DNA from 2 places in the Pseudomonas sp. Y3 TE3536 genome. Region 1 is predicted to be linked to the other one. Evidence: riboswitches for the same ligand, from Rfam matches in the RefSeq annotation. Region 1 holds a riboswitch; the other holds the start of a gene.

The links. Region 1 has a riboswitch for thiamine pyrophosphate ahead of thiC (phosphomethylpyrimidine synthase ThiC). Riboswitches for the same ligand answer to the same signal wherever they lie in the genome.
Region 2: another riboswitch for thiamine pyrophosphate. It lies ahead of AB7M33_RS22995 (TenA family protein); the one in region 1 lies ahead of thiC (phosphomethylpyrimidine synthase ThiC).

The regions. Positions count from the first base shown of each region.
Region 1 is NZ_JBRJHU010000001.1:2,524,964-2,539,589, forward strand. It holds gene msbA (lipid A export permease/ATP-binding protein MsbA) at 1-127, shown strand, start outside; gene hldE (bifunctional D-glycero-beta-D-manno-heptose-7-phosphate kinase/D-glycero-beta-D-manno-heptose 1-phosphate adenylyltransferase HldE) at 258-1,679, shown strand; gene AB7M33_RS11345 (hypothetical protein) at 1,679-1,876, shown strand; gene AB7M33_RS11350 (hypothetical protein) at 1,984-2,952, opposite strand; gene AB7M33_RS11355 (aldo/keto reductase) at 2,990-3,802, opposite strand; gene AB7M33_RS11360 (NAD(P)/FAD-dependent oxidoreductase) at 3,799-4,974, opposite strand; gene AB7M33_RS11365 (DMT family transporter) at 5,021-5,353, opposite strand; gene AB7M33_RS11370 (LysR family transcriptional regulator) at 5,439-6,329, shown strand; gene waaA (lipid IV(A) 3-deoxy-D-manno-octulosonic acid transferase) at 6,341-7,612, shown strand; gene AB7M33_RS11380 (TolC family outer membrane protein) at 7,727-9,163, opposite strand; TPP riboswitch at 9,325-9,431, shown strand; gene thiC (phosphomethylpyrimidine synthase ThiC) at 9,592-11,472, shown strand; gene cytX (putative hydroxymethylpyrimidine transporter CytX) at 11,620-12,903, shown strand; gene AB7M33_RS11395 (RsiV family protein) at 12,872-13,618, opposite strand; gene AB7M33_RS11400 (NUDIX domain-containing protein) at 13,804-14,421, shown strand; gene AB7M33_RS11405 (DUF1249 domain-containing protein) at 14,412-14,626, shown strand, end outside.
Region 2 is NZ_JBRJHU010000001.1:5,124,563-5,139,188, forward strand. It holds gene AB7M33_RS22980 (putative bifunctional diguanylate cyclase/phosphodiesterase) at 1-2,300, opposite strand, end outside; gene AB7M33_RS22985 (SCO family protein) at 2,381-3,367, opposite strand; partial or broken gene AB7M33_RS22990 (Ig-like domain-containing protein) at 3,510-6,910, opposite strand; TPP riboswitch at 7,154-7,268, shown strand; gene AB7M33_RS22995 (TenA family protein) at 7,348-7,995, shown strand; gene tenA (thiaminase II) at 7,998-8,657, shown strand; gene AB7M33_RS23005 (dipeptide ABC transporter ATP-binding protein) at 9,673-11,298, opposite strand; gene AB7M33_RS23010 (ABC transporter permease) at 11,298-12,137, opposite strand; gene AB7M33_RS23015 (ABC transporter permease) at 12,134-13,093, opposite strand; gene AB7M33_RS23020 (ABC transporter substrate-binding protein) at 13,097-14,626, opposite strand, start outside.

The DNA of each region.
Region 1 (14,626 bases):
TCTGGTCATGGACCAGGGCCGCTTAGTAGAGCGCGGTACCCATGCCGAGTTGCTTCAGGCGAATGGCCATTATGCCCGCCTGCATGCGATGGGCCTGGATGAGCCGGCCAAGGCCGATATCACCTGAACCTCTTTGATCGGGGCCTCGCCGGCCCCGATTGTCACCGGAATTTTCAAGGGCCCGATCTGGCCATAAAGCCGTCGCTTACCCTGTGCTAATATCCTGCCCCTGTTCATTATTTTCATATGGGTTGCCCATGAAGTTGTCCATGCCGCGTTTCGATCAAGCCCCGGTACTGGTGGTCGGCGATGTCATGCTCGACCGCTACTGGCATGGCGGTACTTCGCGTATCTCGCCTGAAGCGCCAGTCCCGGTGGTCAAGGTCGATCAGATCGAGGATCGCCCCGGCGGCGCGGCCAACGTTGCCTTGAACATCGCCGCCCTGGGCGCACCGGCGTCGCTGATTGGTGTCACCGGCCAGGACGAGGCCGCCGACAGCCTGGCCAACAGCCTGCAAGCTGCAGGCGTGCGCTCGGTGTTCCAACGCATCGCGCACCAGCCGACCATCGTCAAGTTGCGGGTCATGAGCCGCCACCAGCAGCTGCTGCGTATCGACTTTGAAGAACCGTTTGCCACCGACCCGCTGTCGTTGGGCGCGGAGGTCGACAGCCTGCTCGATGGCGTCAAGGTGCTGGTGTTGTCCGACTACGGCAAAGGTGCCTTGAAAAACCACCAGAGCCTGATCCAGGCCGCACGCGCCAAGGGCATTCCGGTGTTGGCCGACCCCAAGGGCAAGGATTTTTCCATCTACCGCGGTGCCAGCCTGATTACCCCGAACCTCAGCGAGTTCGAAGCCATCGTCGGCCGTTGCGCCGATGAGGCGGAGCTGGTCGCCAAGGGCCTGCAGCTGCTGCTGGACCTCGACCTGGGCGCCTTGCTGGTCACCCGTGGCGAGCATGGCATGACCCTGCTGCGTACCGGCCAACCCGCATTGCACTTGCCGGCCCGGGCGCGTGAAGTGTTCGATGTGACCGGTGCCGGCGATACCGTTATCTCTACCCTGGCGGCAGCTATCGCGGCCGGTGAAGAACTGCCACACGCGGTTGCCTTGGCCAATCTGGCTGCGGGCATCGTGGTGGGCAAACTGGGCACGGCGGCAATCAGCGCGCCTGAGCTGCGCCGGGCGATCCAGCGCGAAGAAGGTTCCGAGCGCGGTGTGCTGGGCCTGGAACAACTGCTGCTGGCGATTGATGATGCGCGTGCGCACAACGAGAAAATCGTCTTCACCAACGGCTGCTTCGATATTCTGCATGCCGGCCACGTCACCTACCTGGAGCAGGCGCGGGCCCAGGGCGATCGGCTGATCGTCGCGGTCAACGACGATGCGTCGGTCAGCCGCCTTAAAGGCCCAGGCCGCCCGATCAACAGCGTCGACCGCCGCATGGCGGTACTGGCGGGGCTGGGCGCGGTAGATTGGGTGATCAGCTTCCCGGAAGGTACGCCGGAAAACCTGCTGAGCCAGGTGAAGCCGGATGTGCTGGTCAAAGGCGGCGACTATGGTATCGACCAGGTGGTCGGCGCCGACATCGTCAAGGCCTATGGCGGGACCGTGAAAGTGCTCGGGCTAGTTGAAAACAGCTCGACCACGGCGATTGTCGAGAAGATCCGCAAGCATTGATGTACCTGCGCACTGCGCGGTCGTTGTACCTGCGCACTGCGCGTTTGTTGTACCCGTACAACGCGCGGTCGTTGTACCTGCGCACTGCGCGTTTGTTGTACCCGTACAACGCGCGGTCCTTGTACCTGCGCAATGCGCGTTTGTTGTACCTGCACAATGCGCGGTCGTTGTACCTGTGCAATGCGTGGTCATTGTAGGAGCAGCCTTGTGCTGCGAAGAGGCCGGTGAAAGCACCATAGATTGAGGGTGATTTCACCGGCCTCTTCGCAGCACAAGGCTGCTCCTACAGGGCGCGCGCGTGAATTTATTTATTCAGCGACGTCCGCGCCCGCGCTAGCAGCGCCCGTGCCTTGTCACCAAACCGCTGCAGGTGTGAAGCCCGCCCTGGCTTGGCCTCTACCAAGCCCTGCTGCTTCACCCAATCCCGCCAGCGAATCCGCTCATCGGTGACCACCCAGCCTTCTTGCCGGGCAAAGCTCTCTGCCAAGTAAAGCCCGCGCGTGCTCGCCGGCACCAGCTCGTCCTTTTTCAGCGTATAGAGCTCGGCCAACGGTCGGCCTTCTTCCAATGGCATTAGGTACAGGTCTGGGCGCTTGCGATTCAGTCGGGCCACCAACTGGTCACCTTCCAGGCGTTCGTCGACATGGAACAAGCTGAGCTTTTTGGCGTCCTTGGGTACCTGCAGGCGCATGTCATAGATCAGTTGCAACGAGGCGGTCGGCAGGTGCACGTAAGCCCGTGGCCGCTCCAGCAGCATCAGCTTGCCGCAATGCACCGGCCGTGCCGCGCCAGACTCCGGCGTCAGCACAAAAGGCAGCGCTTCGCGGTAGTGCAGTGCGGCAGCGTAGGGCGCCGGTAGCCAGGTGTCGTTGAAGCGCCCCCCCAGCCAGCCTTCCGGTGTTTCCAGCAAACACTCCTCGGCCACTTCCTGGACGGCGGTGTGCAGCGGCAAGTTGAGCTCTTGAGCGGGGACGTAGCCTGAAATCAGCTTCAGCACCACGTCGCCACGGTCCTGGCGCCGCTGGCGCACCAGTACCCAGTAATCACGGTTTTGCCAATGCAGGGTCAGGCGTACCGAAACGCCCAGGTTGGCCAGCTCGGCCACGAAACGCTGTGTGTCGGGCAACTGGATGGCCCTGCGCCGCTGTTGGGTCTGGGCGAAGTTTAGCGGCATGCCGATGCTCTGGTAGACCAGGCCTTCGGCAGTTGCCTCGACATGCAGCGGCAGTGTCTTGAAGTTGCTCGGGTTCTTGCGGATCAGCGTACGCGGCACGAGGTTCCTCCTCCTGTCGGACGCCCGCGAGGGCGGCTCAATGCTGGCCCAGAATTCGGGCCACGGTGGCCACGTTATGGGCCAGGTGCAAGGGATTGATGGTGCCGACGATAGCACTGCTGACCCCCGGGTGGGAGAACAGCAGCTCGAAACTGGCCTGCACCGGGTCAACCCCAGGCGCCAGGCAGATGTGCCCGCTGGCCAAGGCTTTTTTAACCAGAATCGCCTTGCCGTGCTCGGCAGCGTAGTCCAGCACCGGGCGTTCTGCCTGCTCGTTCAGGTTGTAGGTGACCATGGCGCAGTCGCCCTGTTCCAGGGCTTTGAGGCCGCCGGCGACGGTCTTGCCGGACAGCCCGTAGCCGAGGATCTTGCCTTCCTGCTTGAGGGCGGCCAGTGTCTGGTAGACCTCTTGCTGTTCGAGGATGGCCAAGTCATTGCCGTCGGAATGCACCAACACCAGTTCGATGTGGTCGGTTTCCAGCAGGCGCAGGCTGCGTTCGACCGAGCGGCGGGTATGGGCGGCGCTGAAGTCGAAGTGGGAGAGCCCGTTGTCGAATTCTTCGCCGACCTTGCTGACGATCACCCACTCATCACGCTGGCCGCGCAGCAGCGGGCCAAGGCGCTCTTCGCTGCGGCCATAGGCCGGGGCGGTGTCGATCAGGTTGATCCCCAGTTCGCGCGCCTGGGCCAGCAGCATGCGGGCCTCGTCATCGCCGGGGATGGTGAAACCGGTCGGGTACTTCACGCCTTGGTCGCGGCCCAACTTGACCGTGCCCAGGCCCAGGGGCGAAACCGTGAGGCCGGTGCTGCCCAGGGGGCGATGGAAGTCGTGCAGGGTTGGCAGGCTCATGGCAGCAGTTGCTCCCAAGCAGGTACGCCCAGCGCAGGGCGTGGCAGGCCAGAGAGATCGGCTTGGGCACTGGGGCGTATGCCATCGCGCTCAAGCTTGGCGATTACCCGGTCGCTGAAGTCCGGGGCCAGCGCCAACTTGGTCGGCCAGCCCACCAGCAGGCGTTGCTGGTCGGCAATAAACGCGTTGTCCGGGCGTACCAGGCCCGACTGTGCCGGTTCGGCGCGGTCGACGCGCAGGGTGGCCCAGCGAATCTGGCTTTGGTCGACCCACGGCAGCAGGTTGCCGATTTCCTTTTGCGCTGCGGCAATCTGCGCGGCAGGCTCACGCGCCACGCCATCGGCCTCGGCCAGGTCGCCGCCGAGGTACCAGACCCACTGGCCATCCGCCGCCGGGTGGGTGGTAATGGTGACCCGTGGCTTGGGCCCACCGCCCAGGCAGTGTGCATACAGTGGCTTGAGGTTCGGCCCCTTGGCCATGACCATGTGCAACGGGCGACGTTGCATGGCCGGCTGGCTCAGGCCCAAGGCGTGCAGCACGTCTTCGGTGCCGGCGCCGGCGCTGAGCACGATACGTTGCGCACGGATTTCACGGTCGTCCACGCGCAGGCCAACCAGCTCATCGCCGTCACGCAGGGGTTCGATGCGTTCGCCGGCGAGCAGGCTGTCGCCGGCCAGTTCGGCCAGGTTGGCCAGCAGGCTGGGCACGTCGATGACCAGCTCGGCCAGGCGATAGACCTTGCCCTTGAAGTCGCGGTCCTGCAGCGCAGGTGGCAGTTGCTCACCCTTGACCTGATCGACGCGGCCGCGCACGGCCTTGCTGGCGAAGAAGCTGGTGAGGTTACCGGCCAAGGTGCCGGGGGACCAGAGGTAGTGCGCGTCGGACAGCAGGCGGGTCTTGCCTAGCGGCAGCTCACCGTCGCCCGCCAAGGCCTCGCGCCAGCGTCGCGGCATGTCGGCGATCGCTTCCGAGGCGCCGGTCAGGGCGCCGTGCAGGGCGTACTTGGTGCCGCCGTGGATGATGCCCTGGGACTTGATGGTCTGCTCGCCACCCAGGCTGGCGCGTTCCACCAGCACGGTCGAATAGCCCTGGCGGCGCAACCGGGCATTGAGCCAGAGGCCTGCGACCCCGGCGCCGACGATCAGCACGTCAGTGGAAATGGCGGTTGGCATGGCGGTACCTCGAAGACTGGGACAGCTGGCAAGTATACAGCCCGCATCAATGCCCGGCAGTTTTCGAAAACAGCTGAATCACAACCACCCCGCCAACGATCATCGCCATGCCCAGCATTGCGGGCACATCCAGCTTCTGCCCGTAGATCACCAGCGCTGCCACACTGATCAGCACAATCCCCAGCCCCGACCAGATGGCATAAGCGATACCCACCGGAATGCTGCGCACCACCAGGGTCAGCATCCAGAAGGCAATGCCATAACCGACCACCATCAACAGCAATGGCAACGGCGTGCTCAGGCCCTTCACTGCTTTCATGGAGGCAGTGGCGATGACTTCGGCGCAGATGGCAATAGCGAGGTAGGTGTAGGCGTTCATGGCAATTCTCCGGTGACTGGTCGGGCATTCTAGACGCCGCCTGGATGCGGTAAAGTCATTACCTATCACCGTGGGAGATAGGTTGATGGCGGAACACTGGAACCTCGACCAACTGCGCACCTTCGTCCGCGTCGTCGAGCTGCGCTCGTTCTCCGCCGTTGCCCGTGAGCAGCGCAAGGCGCAGTCGGCAATCAGCACTGCAATCGCCATGCTTGAAGCCGACCTGGGCGTGACCCTGTTCGACCGCAGCAGCGGCCGCCAACCTAAGTTGACCGAAAACGGTACCGCGCTGTTGGAGGACGCCCGTGAGCTGCTGCGACAATGCGAGCGCCTCGACGGCCGTGCCCTGGCCCTGATGCGTGGGCAGGAAGCCCTGCTGCGTGTCGCCCAGGACGAGGCCATGCCCTATCAACCGGTGATCGACAGCCTCGATGAACTGGCCAGCCGCTACCCGTACCTGGAAGTGCAACTGGCCAGCGGCGCCCAGGGCGATGTGGCGCGCAAGTTGGTGGAGCGGCGTGCTGACCTGGGCCTGTTCTTTCATCACGAAAGCATGCCGGCATCGCTGGAACGTCGTGCCTTGGGCAGTGTGGAAATGGTCACGGTGTGCGCGGTCGGCCATCCACTGGCGCAGCAGGCCAAGGTCAACCGCCAGCAGTTGGCGCGCCATCGCCAGCTATTGATCACCCCGCAACAGAGTGGCTACCCCGGGGGCGAGGCGATCAGCCCGCAGATCTGGCGTGCCGACAGCTTCTACGCCATGGCCGAGCTGCTGATGCGTGGCCTGGGCTGGGCGTGGTTGCCCCGGCACGTGGTGCAGTACCCCACTTACCAGGCGCACATGGTCGAGCTCGCCAGCGAGTGGCGGCCTCCGGCACTGGTCGTAGAACTGGCTTGGCGCCGTGACGAGCCATTGGGGCCTGCCGCGCAATGGCTGGCCGAGCGCTTTGCGGTGCACCTGCGCGCGATCGGGTAAACTTCGCCGCCATGAACAGAACTCTTTATACCTTGCTGTTTCACCTGGGCCTGCCGCTGGTTGCGCTGCGCCTGTTCCTGCGGGCGCGCAAGGCACCGGCCTACGGCCAGCGCATCGGCGAGCGCTTTGCCTTCGGCCTGCCGCCCATGCGCCAGGGCGGCATCTGGGTGCATGCGGTGTCGGTGGGCGAAAGCATTGCCGCCGCGCCCATGGTACGGGCGCTGCTGAAGGCCTACCCAGGCCTGCCGATCACGCTTACCTGCATGACCCCGACCGGGTCGGAGCGCATTCGTGCGATGTTCGCCGATGAACCGCGTGTGCAGCATTGCTACCTGCCCTACGACCTGCCGTGGGCGGCCGGGCGCTTTCTCGACCATGTGCAGCCGAAGCTGGGCATCATCATGGAAACCGAACTGTGGCCTAACCACATTCACCAGTGTGCCAAGCGTGGCATCCCGGTGGCGCTGGCCAATGCGCGGTTGTCCGAGCGCTCGGCCCGTGGTTATGGGCGTTTTGCCACGTTGACCCGGCCGATGCTCGCCGAGATGAACCTGATCGCGGTACAGACCGAAACCGAAGCGCAGCGCTTTCGCGACTTGGGCGCGCGCCCTGAATGCGTGCAGGTGACCGGTTCGATCAAGTTCGACCTGAAGCTCGATGACCAGTTGCTGCCGCGCGCCAAGGCGCTGCGCGAGCAATGGGGCGCCAGCCAGCGCCCGGTATGGATTGCCGCCAGCACCCATGAAGGTGAAGACGCGCTGATCCTGCAGGCACATCAGAAGCTGCTGCAGGTGCACGGCGATGCGCTGCTGATCCTGGTGCCACGCCACCCGGAGCGGTTCGATGCAGTGCATGCCCAGTGCAGCGAACAGTTCACCACCGTGCGCCGCTCTGCCGGCACCCCGGTCGATGACCAGGCCCGCGTGCTGCTTGGCGATACCATGGGCGAGTTGCTGTTCCTCTACGCCCTGGCCGACATCGCCTTCGTCGGCGGCAGCCTGGTCGCCACTGGCGGCCACAACCCGCTCGAGCCCGCAGCACTGGCTTTGCCGGTGATCATGGGGCCGCATGTGTTCAACTTCCTGGAGATCAGCGCGATGCTGAAGGACGCTGGGGCGTTGCAGCAGATTGAAGATGCCGACGGGCTGGCCGAGGCGGTGCGGCGGTTGATCGAGTTGCCGCAGGATCGCCAGCGCATGGGCGAGGCGGGCAGGGCGGTGATGCGGGCAAACCAGGGCGCCTTGCAGCGGTTGCTGGATGGTCTTGCTGCGATTATCCGCTGAGATAGGCGATTGCTTTTTCGCGGGTAAACCCGCTCCCACAGGGTTGGTGCTTTCCTTGCGAGCTGCACGAAACCTGTGGGAGCGGGTTTACCCGCGAATGGCGCGACATCTATCTCAGGGCCTGCGCTCGAAGTTCTTCGCTGCCGCCGCCGCCAGGTCCGGTGGCAGGAAGTCCTTGTCCGGGTTGTAGTCCGGCTTCAGGTAGCGCCCCAGGTCTTGCAGGTCTTGCGGGCTCAGGGTTCCCGCCGCCTGCTTCAGGCTCAGGTTGTCGAGAATGTAGTCATAGCGGCTGTTGTTGTAATCACGCACCGAGGTGTACAGCTGGCGCTGGGCGTCGAGCACGTCGACGATGTTGCGGGTACCGACCTGGTAGCCGATTTCGGTGGCTTCGAGCGCGCTCTGGTTGGAAATGATCGACTGTTTGCGTGCCTGCACCTGTTCCACATCGGTGTTCACCGCGCGGTGCAGGTTGCGGGTGTTTTCCACCACCTGGCGGCGCAGGCTTTCGCGCTGTTGCTCGCTCTGGCTCAGGCGCTGGTAAGCCTCGCGCACTTGCGAGCTGGTCAGGCCGCCGCTGTAGATCGGGATGTTCAGTTGCAGGCCGATGCTGGTCTGTTCCACATCACTGCCGTAACGCACGTTTGGCTGCGCGGGCGAGTTGGTAAAGCCCAAGCTGTCGTTATCGCCTTTCTGGTATTTGGCGACCGCATCCACGGTTGGGGCATGGCCGGCCTTGCGCTGGCGCAGGGTTTCTTCGGCGGCATCGACGGCATAGTTGGTCGCCAGCAGGTTGAGGTTCTGGCGGGCGGCGGTTTCTACCCAGGACTTGGCGTCATTGGGCGTAGGCACCTGGATCGGCAAGGTGTGGACCACACCCTGGATCGACGAGTACTCGCGGTTGGTCAACGTCACCAGCGCCTCGAAGGCATCCTGCACCTGGCGTTCGGCGATGATCCGGTTGGCCCGGGCCGTGTCGTAGCTGGCCTGGGACTGCAAGACGTCGGTCTTGTCGGAAAGGCCCACGTCGAAACGTTCGTTGGACTGATCGAGCTGGCGCTTGAAGGCGGATTCCTCGGCCTTGGTCGCGGCCAGGTTGTCCTGGGCCCGGAGCACCGCAAAGTAGTTTTGCGCGGTTTGCAGAATCAGGTTCTGCTCAGTGGCAGACAATTCCAGCGCCGCCTGTTCGTTGACCGCCTCGGCCGCCTGCAACTGGAACCAGCGGTCGGCACGGAACACCGGCTGCGCCAGGGTGGCGCTCCAGGAGTTGCCGCTGCGGTTGGCGGTGAGGGACGGCTCGTCGAGCTTGGTGCGGGTGTTCATCATCTCGGCACCCGCCGACAGGTTCGGCAGCAGGCCGGCGCGGGCCTGTGGGACGACTTCGCGGCGGGCGCCATAATCGGCGCGGGCTGCCGCAAGATCGGCGTTGTTGTCGACCGCTTCCTGGTAGACGCTGACCAGGTCGGTTTTAACCGTCATGGGCATTTCTGCTGCCCAGGCCATTCCGTTGGACGCACAAGACACGGCTATCGCCAGTGAGAGTTTGCGCAGCATAGAGGCAATCCTTGTACGAAATATAATTACTGAACTGTTGAGTATCGAGCGATGGGCCAGTGTAGTGCCATGCGCCCCCGGCAACAATCGCCCAGTGCGCCTTTCATCATCACCCGTATTTACCCGCTTGGCTTTGCCGACCACTCCAGTCTAGACTGCGCATGTTCTTGTCGGGGTGCCTTGAAGCAAAGGCTGAGATCGCAAAGTTGCGGATCCCGTTGAACCTGATCAGGTTAGCGCCTGCGTAGGGAACAAGATTGCTCGCCTTCCCGGGGAGCCTCTTGTGCCAGGTCCGGGAATGTCTCAGCTGCAAGCAGCTTACGGCACCCCCATGTATCCGGCACTGCACACCCGTAAAGGGGTGCGTCCGCGTCTTTCAGGTTCTCCCCGACATTCCATCCGCTAGGAAGCTGTCTGGAGAGCCCGTGATGAGCAAACAAGAAAAAACGATCAACCTCAGCGAATCGGCACAAGTCGATCAGCAGTCCGTGCAACCGTTCCCCCGTTCGCGCAAGGTCTATGTCGAAGGCTCCCGCCCGGACATCCGCGTGCCCATGCGCGAAATCAGCCTGCACGACACCCCTACCGATTTCGGCGGCGAGACCAACGCCCCGGTGCTGGTCTACGACACTTCCGGCCCCTACACCGACCCTAACGTCATCATCGACGTGCGCAAAGGCCTGGCCGACGTGCGTTCGGCCTGGATCGACGCGCGTGGCGACACCGAGCGCCTGGGCGGCTTGAGTTCCGACTTCGGCCAACAGCGCCTGAACGATGCAGAGCTGGCCAAGCTGCGCTTCAACCACGTGCGCAACCCGCGCCGCGCCAAGGCGGGCGTCAACGTCTCGCAGATGCACTATGCCCGCCAGGGCATCATCACCGCCGAGATGGAATACGTTGCCATCCGCGAGAACATGAAGCTGCAGGAAGCCCGCGCCGCCGGCCTGCTTGACCAGCAGCACGCGGGCCACAGCTTCGGCGCCAACATCCCGAAAGAAATCACCCCCGAGTTCGTCCGCGAAGAAATCGCCCGCGGCCGCGCGATCATCCCGGCCAACATCAACCACACCGAGTTGGAGCCGATGATCATCGGCCGCAACTTCCTGGTGAAGATCAACGGCAACATCGGCAACAGCGCCCTGGGCTCCTCGATCGAGGAAGAAGTGGCCAAGCTGACCTGGGGGATTCGCTGGGGTTCGGACACGGTCATGGACCTGTCCACCGGCAAGCACATTCACGAAACCCGCGAGTGGATCATCCGTAACTCGCCCGTGCCGATCGGTACCGTGCCGATCTACCAGGCCCTGGAAAAAGTCGGCGGTGTCGCTGAAGACCTGACCTGGGAGCTGTTCCGCGACACCCTGATCGAGCAGGCCGAACAGGGCGTGGACTACTTCACCATCCACGCCGGTGTGCTGCTGCGCTATGTGCCGCTGACCGCCAAGCGCGTTACCGGCATCGTCAGCCGGGGCGGCTCGATCATGGCCAAGTGGTGTCTGGCGCATCACCAGGAAAACTTCCTGTACACCCACTTCGACGAAATCTGCGAAATCATGAAGGCCTACGACGTCAGCTTCTCGCTGGGCGACGGCCTGCGTCCGGGCTCGATTGCCGACGCCAACGATGCTGCGCAGTTCGGTGAGCTGGAAACCCTCGGCGAGCTGACCAAGATCGCCTGGAAGCACGACGTGCAGTGCATGATCGAAGGCCCGGGCCATGTGCCGATGCAGTTGATCAAGGAGAACATGGACAAGCAGCTCGAATGCTGCGACGAGGCGCCGTTCTACACCCTTGGCCCGCTGACCACCGACATTGCGCCGGGTTACGACCACATCACCTCCGGTATCGGCGCGGCGATGATCGGCTGGTTCGGTTGCGCCATGCTGTGCTACGTGACGCCCAAGGAACACCTGGGCCTGCCGAACAAGGATGACGTCAAGACCGGCATCATCACCTACAAGATCGCCGCCCATGCCGCCGACCTTGCCAAAGGCCACCCGGGCGCGCAGATTCGTGACAACGCCTTGTCCAAGGCGCGTTTCGAGTTTCGCTGGGAAGACCAGTTCAACCTTGGCCTCGACCCGGACACCGCCCGCGCGTACCACGACGAAACCTTGCCTAAGGAATCGGCCAAGGTCGCGCACTTCTGCTCGATGTGTGGGCCGAAGTTCTGCTCGATGAAAATCACCCAGGAAGTGCGTGAGTACGCCGCCAAGATCGAAGCCGTGGACGTGACGGTTGAAGAAGGCATGCGTGAGCAGGCCGAGCGGTTCCGCCAGGAAGGCAGCCAGTTGTACAAAAAAGTGTAAGGCAATCCGTCACCACCGTGGGAGCGGGCTTGCCCCGCGAAAGCGTCAGCTGGGCCAGCGCGATTGGCAGGCCAGACGCCTTCGCGGGGCAAGCCCGCTCCCACCGTTGGATGCCTGTTCATCCCAATCTTTGCGGCGATCACAACAATGACCACCCCCAGCCATTTTTCCCCGGACCACCCGGTCCCCACCAGCCAACGCATCTTCGGCTTCGGCGACCTGTTCTCACTGTGGTTCTCCCTCGGCATCGGCTTGATGGTGCTGCAGGTCGGCGCCATGCTCGCCCCAGGCATGGGCCTTGCCAGCGCGGTGCTGGCCATCGCCCTTGGCACCGGTGTGGGCGTGCTGTTACTCGGGGCGGCGGGTGTCATCGGCAGCGACACCGGCCTGTCGGCCATGGGCACCCTGCGGCTCAGCCTGGGCAGCCATGGTGCCCGCTTGCCAGCAGTGCTCAACCTGCTGCAGCTGGTGGGTTGGGGGGCGTTCGAGATCATTGTCATGCGCGACGCGGCCAGCCTGCTCGGCGCGCGTACTTTTGGTGAAGGCAGTGCGTGGAACAGCCCTATGCTCTGGACCCTGTGCTTCGGCGCCCTGGCGACCCTGCTTGCAGTCAGCGGGCCGCTGGCGTTCGTGCGCAAGGTGTTGCGCACGTGGGGCATCTGGGTGCTGTTGGGCGCGTGCCTGTGGCTGACCTGGAACCTGTTCGCCAAAGCCGACCTGGCCGACCTGTGGCAACGCGCCGGTGACGGCTCGATGTCGCTGGCCGTCGGCTTCGACATCGTTATCGCCATGCCGCTGTCGTGGTTGCCGCTGATCGCCGACTACTCGCGGTTCGCCCGCAGCGGCAAGCGTGTGTTCGGCGGTACCGTGCTGGGCTACTTCATCGGCAATACCTGGCTGATGAGCCTGGGCGTCGCCTACACCCTGGCCTTTGCCCCCAGCGGCGAAGCCAATGCCTTGCTGCTGGCCCTGGCAGGTGCTGGGCTGGGTATCCCGTTGCTGTTGATTCTGCTGGACGAGTCGGAAAAAGCCTTTGCCGACATCCATTCGGCCGCCGTTTCCACCGGCGTGCTGGTACGCCTGAAAGTCGAGCACCTGGCGCTGGCCATTGGTGTGCTGTGCACCCTGATCGCGCTGTTCGCGCCACTGGCCCAGTACGAAAACTTCTTGCTGCTGATCGGTTCGGTATTTGCGCCGCTGTTCGGCGTGGTGCTGATGGACCACTACGTGATCCGTCACCGCCGCCTGCCGTCACAGGTCGATGGCTTGCACTGGCAGGCGTTGCTGGCCTGGGCCGTGGGTGTGGCGGCTTATCACCTGATTGCCGCGCAAGCACCGGACCTGGGCGCAACCCTACCGGCACTGGTGCTGGCAGGTGTGCTGCATGCGCTACTGAGCTTCAGCCGCGGCCGGGAAACAGCTCGGGCTTGATCACGCCGTTCAGGCGCGGGTAGGGGATCTTCAGCTCGACGTGGCCCATGGAGTAGGGCGCGATGGCATAGACCTCATACTTGACCACCACCGCGCCGTACGTCAGGGCGATGTGCGGCGACCGCTTGAAGGGCCAGGTCTTGACGAAGTCGGCGTCCTTGTCCATGCCGACGCTGATCATCCACGCGCGGTGCGACTCTTCGACGGTTTTCCAGAAGGTCTCTTCCTGGCCGGGCACCAGCATGTCCTGCAGGGTCAGTACCTTGTCCAGCTTGCGCGAATAGTTGATGAAGCCGCGCCCTGGCATGCCATGGGCGCCACCGCTGTCCAGGTAGCTGGACAGTTCGATGATCACCAGCCCGTCATGCTGTTCGCGTACCTTGGCTTGCAAATAGCTGCTGTTGCGCTTGTCGGCGCTGGCCAGGTACTGCTGCTCATACGCCTGCAGGGTGGTCGGCGCGGCGCCGTGCTGGTTGTCTTCGGTCAGCTGCAGCAGGCGCTGTTCGACGATGGCGTCGAGCTTGGGCTGGGCCGGGAAGTGAATGGTGTCGATGTTTACCAGCGGGCAGTCGCTTTCGCTGCAGCCGGGTTTGACGTGCTCCCAGGCGTCACGCTTGACCTCGAGCGGGGCCCGGTAATTGGGCGTGAACAGGCTCTGGCAGGCACCCAGGGCCAGTGCCAGCACAGCCACGGAAGTCAGTTTGACAAGTGTCATGATGATCCTTGCAGAACAGGGAAAAGTCGGCCTTTGACCGTCGGCGCGACCGTCAGTTCGCCACTAAGCTAACAGACAGAAGGCGCGCTGTCCCGACTGCGCGAACGGTTGCCGGAAAGGGGTGAAACGCGCCAAAGTGCGGAGTAGGATGGCGCGATGCAGTATTTGAGGCCATGAGGATTTCCATGTCAGACGCGTTGAATTCAGTGCCCAAGGGCTTCGAGATCATCGAGCGGGCCAATTGCTTCCAGGGCTTTTATAAGCTCGACAAGCTTCGCCTGCGCCATGAACTGTTCGCCGGGGGCATGGGCCGCGAGATCAGCCGCGAACTGTTCGTGCGCCACGATGCGGTTTGTGTATTGCCCTACGATCCACAGCGTGACGAGGTGGTGCTGATCGAGCAGTTTCGTGTCGGTGCCCTCGACAAGGTCGCCAACCCTTGGCTGATCGAGATGGTCGCCGGGCTGATCGACAAGGACGAGCAACCTGAAGAGGTCGCACACCGCGAGGCTGAAGAAGAGGCTGGGCTTACGTTCAGCGCTTTGTGGCCAATGACCCGCTACTTCCCATCGCCCGGTGGCAGTGACGAATTCGTCCACTTGTTCCTGGGGCGCTGCACCAGCGAGGGCGCGGGCGGCCTGCATGGCCTGGAAGAAGAGGGCGAAGACATTCGCGTGCGCGTGTGGTCGTTCGAGGATGCCTTGCAGGCCGTGCGTGATGGCCGTATCTGCAACGCCGCGACGATCATCGGCCTGCAATGGCTGGCGCTTAACAGAGACGAAGTTCGAGGTATGTGGAAGTGAACCTGCTGCGCGAGCGATATCGGGTTGACCTGGTCGGGCTGCAAGCAGCCTGCGAGGCCAATTACGCCCGGCTGATGCGTTTGTTACCAGACATGCGCACTACCCAGAGCTCGCGTCGCATCGGCATGACCCAGGGCGACCAGATGCTCGGTGTGCTGGTGCTCGATGTCGTGCTGGCCTGCCCTTATACCACCACCCTGCACGT
Region 2 (14,626 bases), 2.6 Mb from region 1:
CCGTTGAAGGGTGGGTAGTCGAGCAGTTGTGCCGCCGACAGTGGGCGGCTGAAGTGATACCCCTGGGCAATGTCGCAACCGGCGAGCTTCAGGCACACCACTTGCTCACGGGTCTCCACACCTTCGGCCACCACCTCCAGGCCGAGGCGCTTGGCCAGGATGATGGTGGAGGAGACGATCGGGCTGTCGTCATGGCTGTTGGACAACGGCGCAATCAACGAACGGTCGATTTTCAGCTTGCTCAACGGCAGCGAGTGCAGGTGCGCGAACCCTGCATAGCCGCGCCCGAAATCGTCCAGGCTGATGCCCAGGCCCGCTTCGCGCAAGCGCTGCAGGTGCTCGACCGCCGTGCCCTCGGGGTCAAGGATGGTGGTTTCAGTGATTTCCAGCTCCAACCGGTGTGGGGCGATGCCGTACCTTTGCAATTTGTTCAGCAGCCGCGTGCTGAAGCCTGCCTGGCGCAACTGCAGCGCCGAAACATTGACCGCCAGGCGCGCTTCGCGGCCCTGCGCGTGCCAACGGGCGAGCGCCTCACAAGCCAGGCGCAGCACTTCCCAGCCAAGCTCGATGATAAAGCCACTGCGCTCGGCCAGGCCGATGAAGCGGTCCGGGTAAAGCAGGCCGAATTCAGGGTGGTCCCAGCGCACCAGTGCCTCGTAGCCCAGCACCTGGTGGGTATCGAGGCGGATCTGCGGTTGGTAATGCAGGATGAACTGGCGCTCGGCCAACGCCGCGCCGAAGGCTTGCTCGAGGGTGAAGGCATGGATATCGGAAAGGTTCAGCGACGGGTCGAAGAAGCGGTACTGGGCACGCCCGGCCTGCTTGGCCGAGTACATCGCGGCATCGGCGCAGCGGATCAGGCTGTCGATGTCTTGGCCATCGCGTGGGCAAATGCTGACGCCGACGCTGGGGCTGGTGTTGACCTCCTGGCCATCCAGCGCATAGGTGGTCGAGAGTTTCTGCACCAACTCGCGTACCCAGGCGTTGATCTGCTCTTCGCTGCGCTGACCGGCCAGCAGTACCACGAACTCGTCACCACCAAAACGCGAGGCTTCGTCGCCCGGCTCCAGCAACCGTTGAATTCGCCCGGCCACGGCTTGCAGCAGCAGGTCGCCGATCTTGTGGCCGAGTGAGTCGTTGATCGACTTGAAACGGTCCATGTCGATGAACAGGATGGCCATCAACCGGCGTTTGCCCCGTTGCTGGGTCAGCGCAAGCCCAGCGACTTCGACGAACTGGCGGCGGTTGTGCAGGCCGCTGAGGTGGTCAGTGGCCGCGGCGTGGCTGCTGCGCCGGTGTTCGTCCTCAAGCCGCTCTATCAGTTGCTGGTTGACCTGCTGTGCGTGCTCCAGGGCGCTGAACGCTTCCTGGCGTTTGCGCAGCAGGCGCAACGTCCACACCAGGCTGGCCAGAATCATCAGGGTCATGCTCAGGTTCAGCCAGAACTGCCGTGAGTAGGCCAAGGCCGTCGGCGCCAGGATTTCTTCGTAGCGTTGGCTGACCACCACGCTAAAGCCTCGCTCGGCCTCGCGCCGGTACAGGCTCTGGTAGGGGCCGCCGGGTGAATACTGCGTGAACGCGCCCGCGTCAGGCCCGGCCTGCGGTAAATCAGGCTCCAGGCTGTCGGCGGCCACGATCACCCCGCTGGAGTCGATGCGCAGGCGTTCGTGGCCATCGTCCTGCAGCAGGCGCATCAGGCCGGTGCTGCCCAGGTCGATGCGCTGGAACAGCACCGCCAGGTAACCGATGTCCAGCTGCACCACCAGGATGTTGTCGATTTCGCGGCCGGGTAGGTCGGTCAACGGCAATATGAACGGCAGACGCCAGTTGGGCAGGGCGCTAAGCGGGCTTTGCACCTCGATACTGGGCATGAAGGGTTTGAAGCCGTAGCGGGCAACGTGCAATTGCAACTGCCGCAGCCAGTCTTCAGGCAGCGTTGCGGCGTCGTCGGCGTGGCTGGCCGACACGAGCCGGCCGTGTCGGTCGTACAGGCTCATGCGTTTGAACAACGGGTCTTCGGCCAGCAACCGGGCCAGGTTGGCGTTGCCCTGGCGCGGGGCCTTCAGGTCGCCTTGGGTGACGCGGCCCACGGCCTGGGCACGGTCGACCAACTGGCGCAGGCTTTGCGCGACGATGCTGGCCAGGTTCAGGTGCTCGGCCGCCTTGGCCGACACTGCATCCTGGCGCGCAGCGGCTTTCTGGGAGAAGTGCAGCCCCCAGAGAAATGCCAGGGTGGCGGCACACAGCATCAGGATCAACAGGCGCAGAAGGCTGGCGGAAGAGAGCGAACGGCGAATCACGACTGATAATCCCGACCCTGGGTGATGCTGAAAACATACGACAGTATGATGACAGGTCGATGACTGATGGCTAAGTGCCTCTAAGGTTTTGCCGTGTCCGCCAAAGGCGTCTGCAAGCGTGTGGTTTCTTCTTCGATGTAGGTCATCAGCGCAGCGACCTCGGCATCGCCCAGGCGCATGTTGGGCATCGCCAGGCGGTTGTATTGCTCGTACAGCAGCATCGCCAGCGGGTCTTTTTGCGCAAGCATCTGATCTGGCTCTTTCAGCCATCGGCTCAACCAGCTGGCATCGCGTTGCCGGGTTACACCCAACAGGTCGGGGCCGATGCCCCGTTGCACGCCTGGCTCGGCGTCGCCCAGGGTATGGCAGGAAGAGCAGCGGGTGCGGAAGATCTGCTCGCCGCTGCTGGGCGAGCGGACTTCCGGCGCATGGGCGTAGTCGTTGGCCATGGCGCTGGCTTGCTTCCAGTTGTGCAAGCTGTTGCCCAGGCGGTCGGCGAGGATGTAGGGGCTCTCGAAGGGCGAGGCTTTCATCCAGCGGCCGGTGGCCTGGTTGCCGATGATCAGGCTCAGGTTGTGGTCTTTGGAGCGGCCGTTTTCCAGGCCTTCTATGTACAGGCCCAAGCTTCTGCGCAATTGCTCGATGTCGGCAGGCTCGCCGGTGAGCAAGGTCCAGCCGGGGCCGATGGCGAATTTTTCGGCGTAGCGTTTGAGGGTGGCCGGCGTGTCGTTGTAGGGGTCGATGCTGATGGAGTAGAGGAATATGTCCTTGCCGACCCGGTCGCCGAGGATTTTCTGCACCTGGCGCAGGCGCGCGGTTTCCACCGGGCAGGAGTCGAAGCAGCCGGTGAAGATGAAGTTGATGGCGACGACCTTGTCTTTGATCAGGTCATCGAAGAAGTGCACTTTTTCACCGTCCTGGGTCAGCAGGGGGGTATTGGGGAAGTAGTCGGCGCCCCAGGGGGTGGCGGTTTCTTGGGGTGGGGCTTGCCGGGGTTGCACGGGCCAGAACGGGATGCTGGCAGCGAACAGCGACAGCACGAGCAGAACACGCCATGAGCCGGTCATGAAGCACTCCTCCGTAAAAGATCCTACACAAACCGTTGTAGGAGCAGCCTTGTGCTGCGAAGAGGCCAGTAAAAGCACCAAAATGGCATTGTGTTGTCACTGGCCTCTTCGCAGCGCAAGGCTGCTCCTACACCTGCTTTGCTTACTTGATGCTGATTGGCGCTGTCACGCTTTGCCCCAGCGTCGATGTCACGGTCGCTGTCGCCGGTGTTGCCGGGCCGTTGCCGGTGGTAGTAGCCGACAACCGCCAACGGGCACCCGTGGTGGCCGCGGTCAGCGTGGCAGCACCCAGGTTCAACGGCCCGCTGGTGGTGGCCACCGTCACGTTGATGGCATTGCCGGTAGCCACCGAGGTGGTGCCCGACAGCTCCCAGGTGTAGCGGTTGCCGCTGCGCACTTGCACCGAGGCACTGCTGACCTGGATGTTGTCGACCGGTAATGCCGGGCTCACCGCGATGCTGACCGCCGCCGGGGCGACCGACTCGGCACCTTTGGCGTCGCGCGCCGAGTAGTTGAAGCTGGCGGTGAACGGTGTAGCGACGGTGGCCGGTGGGGTGTAGGGTCGTAGGTCACCGTGGTGCCGTCGGTGCTGGTGGTACCCATGCCCGAATCCGGCTGGCTGAGGCCAGTGACGGTCAAGGGCAGGTTGCGCTCGGGGTCGGTGTCATTGGCCAGCACATTGAGCGTGATCGCCTTGCCGGCCGTGGTGGCAGCACTGTCGTTAACCGCAACCGGTGGCTTGTTGGTATCGTCGTTATCATTGTGGCCAGACGTGCGGAAGGTCGGCAGGCCTACAGAAGCGACGTATTCCACACCGTCCCAACCCGGCAACGGGGTAGGCATCACCTGGAACTGGCCAGGGTGTTCCAGGTCCCAGCGCAGCAGCATCGACGAGTCCTCGTGCTGGGTGTTGTGACAGTGCTCCATGTAGGTACCGGCAAATTCGCGGAAGCGGATGGCCATTTCCACTTCTTCCGACGAGTCGGCATCCGGCCCAATGCGGTAGACGTCCTTACGCGCCCACTTTTCCCACTCTGGCGGTGCCTTGCCGTCGCGGCTGAGCACGATGCCTTCCTCGAAGTGCACATGCACCGGGTGGCTCCAGCCATTGCCGCCATTCTTGATCTTCCACACTTCCAGCGTGCCGTCGCCGCTGAAGCCGCCAGGGGTGGCTTCGCTGGCCAGTTGCGGCGCTGCGTTGATGCGCCGTGGGTCCATGCTGTAGCCGAAGCCGCCATCGGTCTTGATGGTCCAGGGGGTGGTGTCGGTGCCGTCGGAGCGGCCAAAGATGAACTCGCGGTGGCGGGCATCCTTGAGCTTGGCCTGGTCGGCCACGGCGTTGCGGTCGAGGGTCAGCGGGATCATCTTCAGGCCTGCGGCCTTGCCCGGCTTGGCCGGTTCATAAGCGACTGGGTCCATGCTCAGGTCCTGGCCGCTGTAAGGCTGCACCAGCAGTTGCATGAACTTGCCCACCACCGGGTCGCCTTTGTCCCACTGCGGGCCCTTGCTGGTCTGCTTGATGACCGCCTTGTATTTCTCCGACAGCACATCGGCCAGGGAAATGGCCTGGTTCGGGCCCTTGCCGGTCTGGTGCTCCATCAGGTTGACGAAGTACAGCTTGTCGCCTGCCTTGATGCCGTTCTTGGCGAAGTTGATGATGATGTCGTAACGCTCGGCGATGCCTTGCAGCGGCATAATGCCGTTGTTGTCCTTCAGGTCACCGTCGCCGTTGAGGTCCAAGGTGCCGTCGAATGGCACGGCATGTTCCATGATGTTGCCGTCGTTGGCGATCATGTGGAACGGCACGCGGGCATACGACACGTTGGAGCCGGACGGGCCCTTGAATTCGCCGCTGCTGCCGGCGATTTCACGCACCACGGCGAACTTGAAGTAGCGCGACACCGACCCATTGAGGATGCGGAAGCGGTAGCTACGCGCCCGTACTTTCAGCTTGGGCTGGTACTGCCAGTTGACCAGGATCTGGTCGCCGAGGAAGCCGTCGGTATTGAACGGGTTGAACCACAATTGGCCATTGGCATCCCAGGCTTTGTCGGCAATCACCAGGTTGACGTCATAGTCGCGGTTGCCCCACGGCATGGCCGAACCACTGGGGAAGCGCAGGTTGACGCCATCCTGCAGGGCCTCGTTGCCGCGGTCCAGGGCGCTGTAGTAGTTCATCATCACGGCGTTGCCTTTGTAGACGTTCTGCGCCGTGAAATCCATCATGTGGTCGTGGAACCAGTGGGTACTCATGGTTTCGCGCCAGTCGCCACGAATCTTGATGCTGCCGTTTTCGCAGGTTTTAAGGCCCGGTGAGGCGTCGTTGACGTACAGCGTTTCGCCCGGTGCGCAGGGGAACGCCGCGCGTGGGTCCTGGGCGCGGGTGTTGATGGTGTCGTAACCGGCCAATTGCACCGGCCACCGGTAGTCGTAGTACTGGCCGGGGAAGAAGTAGGCGTTGGCGAAGCCATCGCTCTCGGCCGGGGAGTGGCCGTTGTGCTCGTGGGTGGAGATGGTGTGCAGGCCAAAGCCGCCGTTGGCCGACGGGTCGATCGGCAAGGCGTTGTAATGGCGCATCAAGATCGGTTGGCCATAGCGGACCATCAGCAGCTTGGGCGGGAAGGTGCCGTCGAAGGTCCACAGCGATTTGTGGTTTTGCAGAGGGAAGCTTGGGTGGAAGCGGGTGTCGATGCCCTTGGTGGTGCCCAACGTGGTGGGGATGTCCGAGGTCTGGTAGTACAGCCCGCCTGGCGCGAACTCACCGACCGCATAGTTGTGCATTTGCTTGCGGTCACGCAGCCCGAGGTTGATGCGTGCGCCAGCTTGGGCGGTCTTGAACGCAGCCTGAGGGTAGAACTCGTTCCAACGCTGATGGGACCAGCCCTTTCCTGGTGGGCGGCCTTCAGCCGGCGAGCCGACCGGGTGGCGGTTGAGGAACATCTCTATCTGCGCTTTCCACGGGTTGCGGTCGAGCACGTTGGAGAACTGGGTAGGGAAGGGGTACAGGCCCGGTTGCTTGAGGAAGGCTTCCAGGGCGGTGCCACTGGGGCCGCTGCGGGCGACCACATTGGGGTCTTGCGCGGGGGCCGCGCCTAGGGTTGGTACGGGGAAGGTCAGGTCAGGTGCCGGGATGCTGGGGTCGAGCTTTTCCGGGCCGAATTCTTCGAACAACAGCAGTTGCTGGGTGAACGGCTGCGCACCGAACAACGGGCTGGGCTTGCCGTTGGTGGGGTACTTTTCAGAGGTTTGCAACGCGGGCGGCAGTACGTTGTCCTGGCGCACGGTAGAGCGGTCGCCATGGACGCCATCGGTCAGCTCCAACGAGCCTTCGTTGGCTTCCGGCAAGGTGTACAGGTTGAGCAGCGCCGGGTTTGGGTCGTCCGGCTGGTCGGTATAGGCCGAGGGGTCGGTCGGCGGCGGCTGGCCGACGTCATCGAGGGAAGACGCGATTGCCGGGTTCAGCCCAAGGCTGAGCATCAGCACGGTGACGGCAGACAGTTTGAATGTGTGCCTGGTTGGGTGACTCACGGCAGGTGTTTTCATTGCCTGGTGCCTCGCTCGCGGCGTTATGGCTTGGGGCCATCAATGGCGTTTTGCCTGGTTAAGGGGCCTGAGCAACGGCTGTGCCAACAGATGTTTCGGTAATGCTTTGTTAAACAAATCCTTTAAAAACCTGAGTCGCGCTAAATAATGGCGTGCCAGGGCTGGGGACAGGCACCCACAAGCGGGTCACCCAAGGCCCAGTGTTTGGGGCGTGACAGCACCTTCCTACCTGCTGTATACCTGTGGGCCACCAAGGGGAGCCCGGCAACGGGCTGAGAAACCGCTGAGCGTTGCAGCGCGGTGACCCTTCGAACCTGATCCGGATCATGCCGGCGAAGGGATGGGACTTGAAACCTGCCTTTTTGCCGGCCTCACTGCGAGGCCAGTCCATGCCAGCTTCAACGGTCTCGCTGTCACCCCCTGCAGAGGACAGCATCATGACCGAACGTTTCACGCAAACCCTGCGCCGTCAGAGCGAGCCGACCTGGTCGGCGGCCGTCGGGCACCGCTTCGTTAGCCAACTGTGCGACGGCAGCCTGCCGGACCCGATCATGGTCCGCTACCTGGTCCAGGACCACCGCTTTCTCGACAGCTTCCTGACCCTGCTCGGCGCTGCGATCGCCACTGCGGACACCTTCGAGGCACGCCTGCGCTTCGGCCAGTTCGCCGGGATGATCTCCAGCGATGAGAACACCTATTTCCTGCGCGCCTTCGAGGCGCTGGACGTCAGCCCGGCGCAACGCGTAGAGGCCGCAGACACTGCGCCTACCGCAGGCTTCAAGGCGATCATGCGTGAAGCGGCCGCCACCCGCTCATATGCTGCCGCGTTGGCAGTATTGAATGTCGCCGAAGGGTTGTACCTGGACTGGGCGCTCAAGGCGCCGAAACCCTTGCCTGATCACTTCGTGCATGCCGAGTGGATCACCTTGCACGACAACCCGGCGTTCCAGGCGTTCGTCGCCTTCCTGCAGGCCGAACTGGACCGCGTCGGGCCGCAGGAAGCCGAGCTGAGCACCGATTTCTACCTGCGTACCGTGGCCTTGGAGCTGGCCTTCTTCGATGCGGTTTACGAGGGGGAGGTGTGAGCATGGATATTTTCAATCGCCTCAAGGCCGCCACCACGGGCGAGTGGCACCGCTATGTCGAGCATGATTTCGTGCAGCAGATGGGCGAAGGCACGCTGAGCGAGGCGGCGTTCCGGACGTACTTGGTGCAGGACTACCTGTTCCTGATCCAGTTCGCCCGCGCCTGGGCCCTGGCCGCTTACAAGAGCCGCCTGCCGGCCGACATCCGCGCCGCCCAGGCGGGCCTCGCGGCGATTCTCGACGAAACCGAGCTGCACCTGCGCCTGTGCGCGCGCTGGGGGCTGACCCAGGTTGATATCCAGGCCGCACCCGAGCACCAGGCCACGGTGGCGTATACCCGCTATGTGCTCGACTGCGGCGCCGCCGGCGATTTGCTGGAGCTGCATGTGGCGTTGGCGCCCTGTGTGATCGGCTACGCAGAAATTGGCCGGACGTTGGCTGAACGGATTGGTGACCTGAGCGATCACCCTTACCGTGAGTGGATCGCTGAGTATGCCGGGGAAGGGTATCAGCAGGTGGCGGCCAATGCCCGCAAGCACCTGGATGAACTGGCCGCGCGGAGCATGACCGAGCAACGGTTCGTGGAGCTGGCACGGATTTTTGGCCAGGCGTCGAGCCTGGAGGCCGATTTCTGGCAGATGGGGCTGGATGGCGCGAAGTAGGGATCAATGGTCCTCGTTGATCATTGGAAATTCCAGGTAGGAGCAGCCTTGCGCTGCGAAGAGGCCGGCGAAAACACCATTAATCTTCGCTGCTGCCACTGGCCTCTTCGCAGCACAAGGCTGCTCCTACCCGGATCGCGCTTGACGGGAAGGCAGGGCTAGTGGGTTGGCTGCGATGTGGCTAAAGCCACGTCCGCGCTGGAGGAATGCCTGGACGGCGGACTGCTTGAATGCAGTTTGGGGCGCAGCTCAATTCCAGGTAGGAGCAGCCTTGCGCTGCGAAGAGGCCGGCGAAAACACCATTAATCTTCGCTGCTGCCACTGGCCTCTTCGCAGCACAAGGCTGCTCCTACCCGGATCGCGCATGGCGGGAAGGCAGGGTTAGTGGGTTGGCTGCGATGTAGCAAAAGCCACCCGCGCTGCAGGAATGCCTGGACGGCGGACTGCTTGAATGCGGTTTGGGGGGGCGCTCAATTCCAGGTAGGAGCAGCCTTGCGCTGCGAAGAGGCCGGCGAAAACACCATTAATCTTCGCTGCTGCCACTGGCCTCTTCGCAGCACAAGGCTGCTCCTACCCGGATCGCGCTTGACGGGAAGGCAGGGCTAGTGGGTTGGCTGCGATGTGGCTAAAGCCACGTCCGCGCTGGAGGAATGCCTGGACGGCGGACTGCTTGAATGCGGTTTGGGGCGCAGCTCAATTCCAGGTAGGAGCAGCCTTGTGCTGCGAAGAGGCCGGTGAAAAAACCATTAATCTTCGCTGCTGCCACTGGCCTCTTCGCAGCACAAGGCTGCTCCTACCCGGATCGCGCATGACGGGAAGGCAGGGCTAGTGGGTTGGCTGCGATGTAGCAAAAGCCTCCCGCGCTGCAGGAATGCCTGGACGGTGGACTGCTTGAATGCGGTTTGGGGGGGGCGCTCAATTCCAGGTAGGAGCAGCCTTGCGCTGCGAAGAGGCCGGTGAAGACACCGTTAATCTTCGCTGCTGCCACTGGCCTCTTCGCAGCACAAGGCTGCTCCTACCCGGATCGCGCTTGACGGGAAGGCAGGGCTAGTGGGGCCGGCTGCAGGCCTCGCCACCCTGGCATATCCGCCAGCAAGCGGCGTGTGTACTCACTCGCTGGTTGCTCGAATACCTGCTCGGTAGGCCCTTGGTCCACCAGCCTGCCCTGGCTCATCACCAGCACCTGGTCGCTGATGCCGCGTACCGTGGCAAGGTCGTGGGACACGAACAGGTAAGTCAGGCCCAGGTCGCGTTGCAAGGTCTGCAACAGCTCCAGCACTTGCGCCTGCACCGGTGCGTCCAGCGCCGACAGCGGCTCATCCAGTACCAACAATTCCGGCTCGGCGGCCAGCGCACGGGCGATGGCGACCCGTTGCCGTTGCCCACCGGACAACTCGCCAGGGCGCCGCTGCAGCAAGTCGGCAGGTAGCCCGACACGCCCCAGCAGCTCGACCACCCGCTGGCGATCATCGCGCCGGTTGCCGATGGCGAAGGCGCGCAGCGGTTCACTGATGATGTCCAGCAGGTTGTGCCGCGGGTCGAGTGCAGCCCAAGGGTTCTGGTAGACCAACTGCACCCGGCGCCGATAGGCCTGCAACTGCTTGCGCCCCGCGCCAAGCACTTGCTCGCCATCGAACAACACGCTGCCTGCGTCGGCCTGCTCCAGGGCCAGGATGATGCGCGCCGTGGTGGACTTGCCAGAGCCCGACTCACCAACCAGGCTGGTAGTGCTGCCACGAGGCAGGCTGAAACTGACATCCGCTACCGCCGCCGGCCCCTGGCGGTTGAAGCGCCGCTGCAGCCCAGTGACCTGCAGCAAGGGCGCCGCAGGGTGATCGGCCGGGCGGGTACGACGCTGCTGCAACCGTGCCAAGGGTGAGGCATTGAGCAACTGGCGGGTGTAGGGGTGGCTGGGGGTATGCCACAGGTGTTCGGGCGTGCCGCTTTCGAGCAGTTGGCCGTGGCGCATGACCAGAATACGGTCGGCCCGGTCCAGCGCCACCGCCAAGTCATGGGTGATCAGCAACAGGCTGCTGCCGCGCGCGCGCACCAAATGCTGCAAACGGTCGAGGATCTGCCGCTGGACACTCACGTCGAGGGCACTGGTGGGCTCGTCGGCGATCAGCAGCGGCGGGTCATTGGCCAGGGCGATGGCGATCAATACCCGCTGGCACATGCCGCCCGACAACTGATGGGGGTAGCACCGCAGCAGTTGCTCAGGTGCCTTGAGGCCAACTTGCTGCAACAAGACCAGCGCCTTGGCATGGGCTTCACTGTGCGCTACGCCATGCACGGTCATGGCTTCGATCACCTGCGCGCCGATGGTCTTGACTGGGTCCAGCGACGTGCCTGGGTCTTGTGGCACGAAGCCGACCAGGCGGCCACGGCGTGTTTGCCAGTCGCGCTCATTGAAGGTGTCGAGCGCCTGGCCCTGTAGCCACAGTTGGCCGTTTTGCCGTGCTGTAGCCGGCAACAGACCCGCCAGCGCGGCCGCGGTAGTGGACTTGCCTGAGCCGGACTCGCCGACCAGGCAGACGATTTCGCCCCCGCCAATCTCCAGGTCCAGCGCCTGCACGGCGGGTTGTTGGCTGCCGGGGTAGTCGACGCGGAACTGGCGGATACGAACCAGTGGCGAACTCATCACGCTGCTCCTTGAAGTTGTTGCAGGCTACGCGCCAGTTGTTGAGTAGCCAGGACCACCGCAGCCACCACCAGGCCCGGCAAGGTGGTGTACCACCAGGCGACGACCATGTAGTTGCGCCCCTCGGCGATCAGCAAGCCCCATTCCGGCTGGGGCGGCGGCGCGCCGAAGCCCAGAAAGCTAAGCGCCGAGACGGCCAGCACAGCGCTGGCGAATTCCAGTGCGGCCAGGGCCAGCAACGGCCCCGCGGCATGTGGCAGCACGTGGCGGCAAAGGTTGGTCCAACTGCCAACCCCGACCACCTGCGCCGCTTCGACAAAGCTGCGGCGGCGCCAGCGCAAGACTTCGCCACGTGCCAGGCGGGCGAACATCGCCACCGAGGAAAGCCCCACGGCCAGGGCGATCTCCAGCGTGCCGAACCCCAGGGCAGTGACGATGGCCATCGCCAACAACAAGGCAGGAATCGCCATCAGGACTTCCACCCCCATCGCCAGCAGCCGGTCGGCGACGCCACCGAACCAGCCGGCAATGCCCCCCAGCAGGCTGCCGGCGACCAGGGCGATCAGTACCGCGATGCTGGTGGCCTGCAGCGACAGTGCCGCGCCATGCACACAACGCGCATACAGGTCGCGGCCCAGGTGGTCCGTACCGAACCAGTGGTCGGCGGAGGGGGCTTGCAGGGCCTGGTTCGGGTCAGCCAGCAGCGGGTCGGCGCTGCTGAACAGGTTCGGCCAGAAGGCCCAGCCCAGCACCACGATAAACAGGGCCACGCTCAGCGTCAGTGGCAGGCTTGGCCAGCGCACGGGGCGTGCCAGGCGGTAGGCAGGTTGCAGGATCATGGGCGGCTTCCTTGGCGGATACGGGGGTCGAGCAACGGGTAGGCCAGGTCGGTCAGCAGGTTGGTCAGCACGTACAAGGCGGCAGCCAGCAGTACTACGCCTTGGACCACGGCGATATCCTGGCTGGCGACAGCACCTTGGGCCAAGCGCCCGATGCCATCACGGGAGAACACGGTTTCGGTCACCACCGCGCCGGCCAGCAGGTTGCCCAGCAGGGTGCCGGCCAGGCTCAGCAAGGGGATCGCTGCGTTGTGCAGAATATGCCCGCCAAGCAGCCGCCACGGCCCGACACCCTTGCTGCGCAGGGCCTGCACAAAGGGCTGTTGGCTGACCGTGGCGATCGAGCGGCCAAGCACCTGGGCGATCATCGCCGCGCACGGCAGGGCCAAGGTCACGGCCGGCAGAACCAGGCTGGCCAGGCCTTGCCCACCCATGGCCGGCAACCAGTGCAGTTGAAAGGAAAACAGTTGCAGCAGCACCAGCCCGACCCAGAAGGTCGGCAGCGACACCACCACGGCAGGGGCATTGTGCAGCACGCTCTGCAACGGTCGCTGGCGTACGCGATGGGCCGCGAGCGCTAGGCAGATGCCCAGTGGCAGCGCCAGGCCAAGCGCCGTGAAGGCCAACGCCAGGGTGGCCGGCAATGCCGCTGCAAGTGCTGCGGTGACGGGCTTGCCGGTCTGCAGCGAAGTACCCAGGTCTAGCTGCAGCAACCGCCACAGGGCACCGGTGTACTGCTGCCAGAGGCTGCCGTCGAGGTGATAGCGAGCGCGCAGTTCAGCGACCTTGACCGGGTCTGCCGAGCCCGGTTCGCCGCTTTGCGCCAGCAGGATCGCTACCGGGTCACCGGGCAGCCCATAAAGGATGGCAAACGACAGGCTAAACGCTGCCCACAGCACCAGCAGTGACTGGGCCAGGCGCCACAGGTGCGCGGGGTGATGGTTCAGGGCGTTCATCGGTCAGTGACTCCCCGGTTGTGCCAGCCAGGTGTCGTAGAACTGCAAGCGGGTCGAGGCCTCGTAATGCAGGCCGCGCACCGCATCGCGGAACGCCGTGACCGTAGCGGCCTCGACCAGCGGGATCACGTGGCCCTGCTCGAGTAGCTCGCGGCTGGCCTGGTGGATCAACGCTCCGCGCGTTTGCACATCGAGGCTGGCGGCCGAATCGATCAGGGTCTGGTCCAGTGCCAGCGGGCCTCGCACGTTGACGTTGCGCCCGCTGGCGAGAAACACCGTGCGCAGCACGTCCGGGTCGGCGCGGGTCAGGTTGAAGAACCACAGTTCGTAGTTCAGCGATGTCTGCAGCAGGCTGACTTGGCCGATGGTGGACTTGTTCAGGCGCAGCTCGATGCCGGCCTGGCGCAGTTGCTGCTGTACCAGTTCCAGCACCGGTGTGCTGGCCTGCCAGTAGTCGAGAGCAAAGCTCAAGCGCTTGCCATCACGCTGCCGCCAACCGTCGGCACCCTTGTGCCAGCCGGCGCTGTCCAGCAATTGGCCGGCACCTTGTGGGTCGTAGGCAAGCACCGCGCTTAGGTCCTGGTAGTAGGGCGTGCTGCTGGCGAGCACAGAACTTGCTGGTTTCTGGTAGCGGGAGATCACGCCCTTGAACTGGCTGCGGTCGATCGCCTTGTTCAGTGCCTGACGCACCTTGGCATCGTCCAGCGGCGGACGGGACTCGTTGGGCGTCAGGTTGAAGACGATGCCTGGGTTAGACCGCGCGATGGACGCAATGCCCTGGGCCTGCAGTACCGCTTCGTCCTGTACCGGCACGCTGGTGTTCACGTCGATTTGCCCGGACAGCAGGCTGCCCAGGCGCACACCGGACTCGGGCAGGATGTGAAACTCGATAGCCTCCAGCCAGGCACGGCCCTTGTGTTCGGCCAGCGAAGACGGCCAGGCGTAATCGGCGCGGGCTTCGACGCGCACCAGGCGGTTGTGCTCGAAGCTTTTTACGTTGAATGGCCCGGAGCCCACCAAGGCGCCCTGACAGCGTTGTTCGGCGCTACGTGCCAGGGTACTGGGTGCCAGCAGCCCCAGGCTCATGGTCGAGGTCGCCTGAAGGAACTGCGCGTTGGCCTGTTTGAAGCGGATGCGCACGCTCAGCGGCCCAATGACTTCGACGGTTTCAAGGCCAGCCAGGTAAGTACTGGCCAGTTGTGCCTGGGCACCGAGGGCGACGATGGCCTCGAAGTTGGCCTTGACCGCTGCGGCGTCCAGCGCGCTGCCGTCGCTGAAGGTCACCCCTTCACGCAGGTGAAAGGTGAACTGGCGCGAGTCGTCGCTGACTTCCCAGCGCTCGGCCAGCCAGGGCACGATCTCGGCGGTCTGCGGGTCTTGGTCGGTCAGCGAGTCCACCAATTGCCGGCCAACGTTGAGGGCGGTGTTGTTGCCCGCCTGTTGCGGGTCGATGCAGTTGGGGTCGCCGTCGAACGCCACCCGCAGCACGCCGCCATGCTGCGGCTGCGCCGGGGCGCCCAGGTTGGCCTGCTG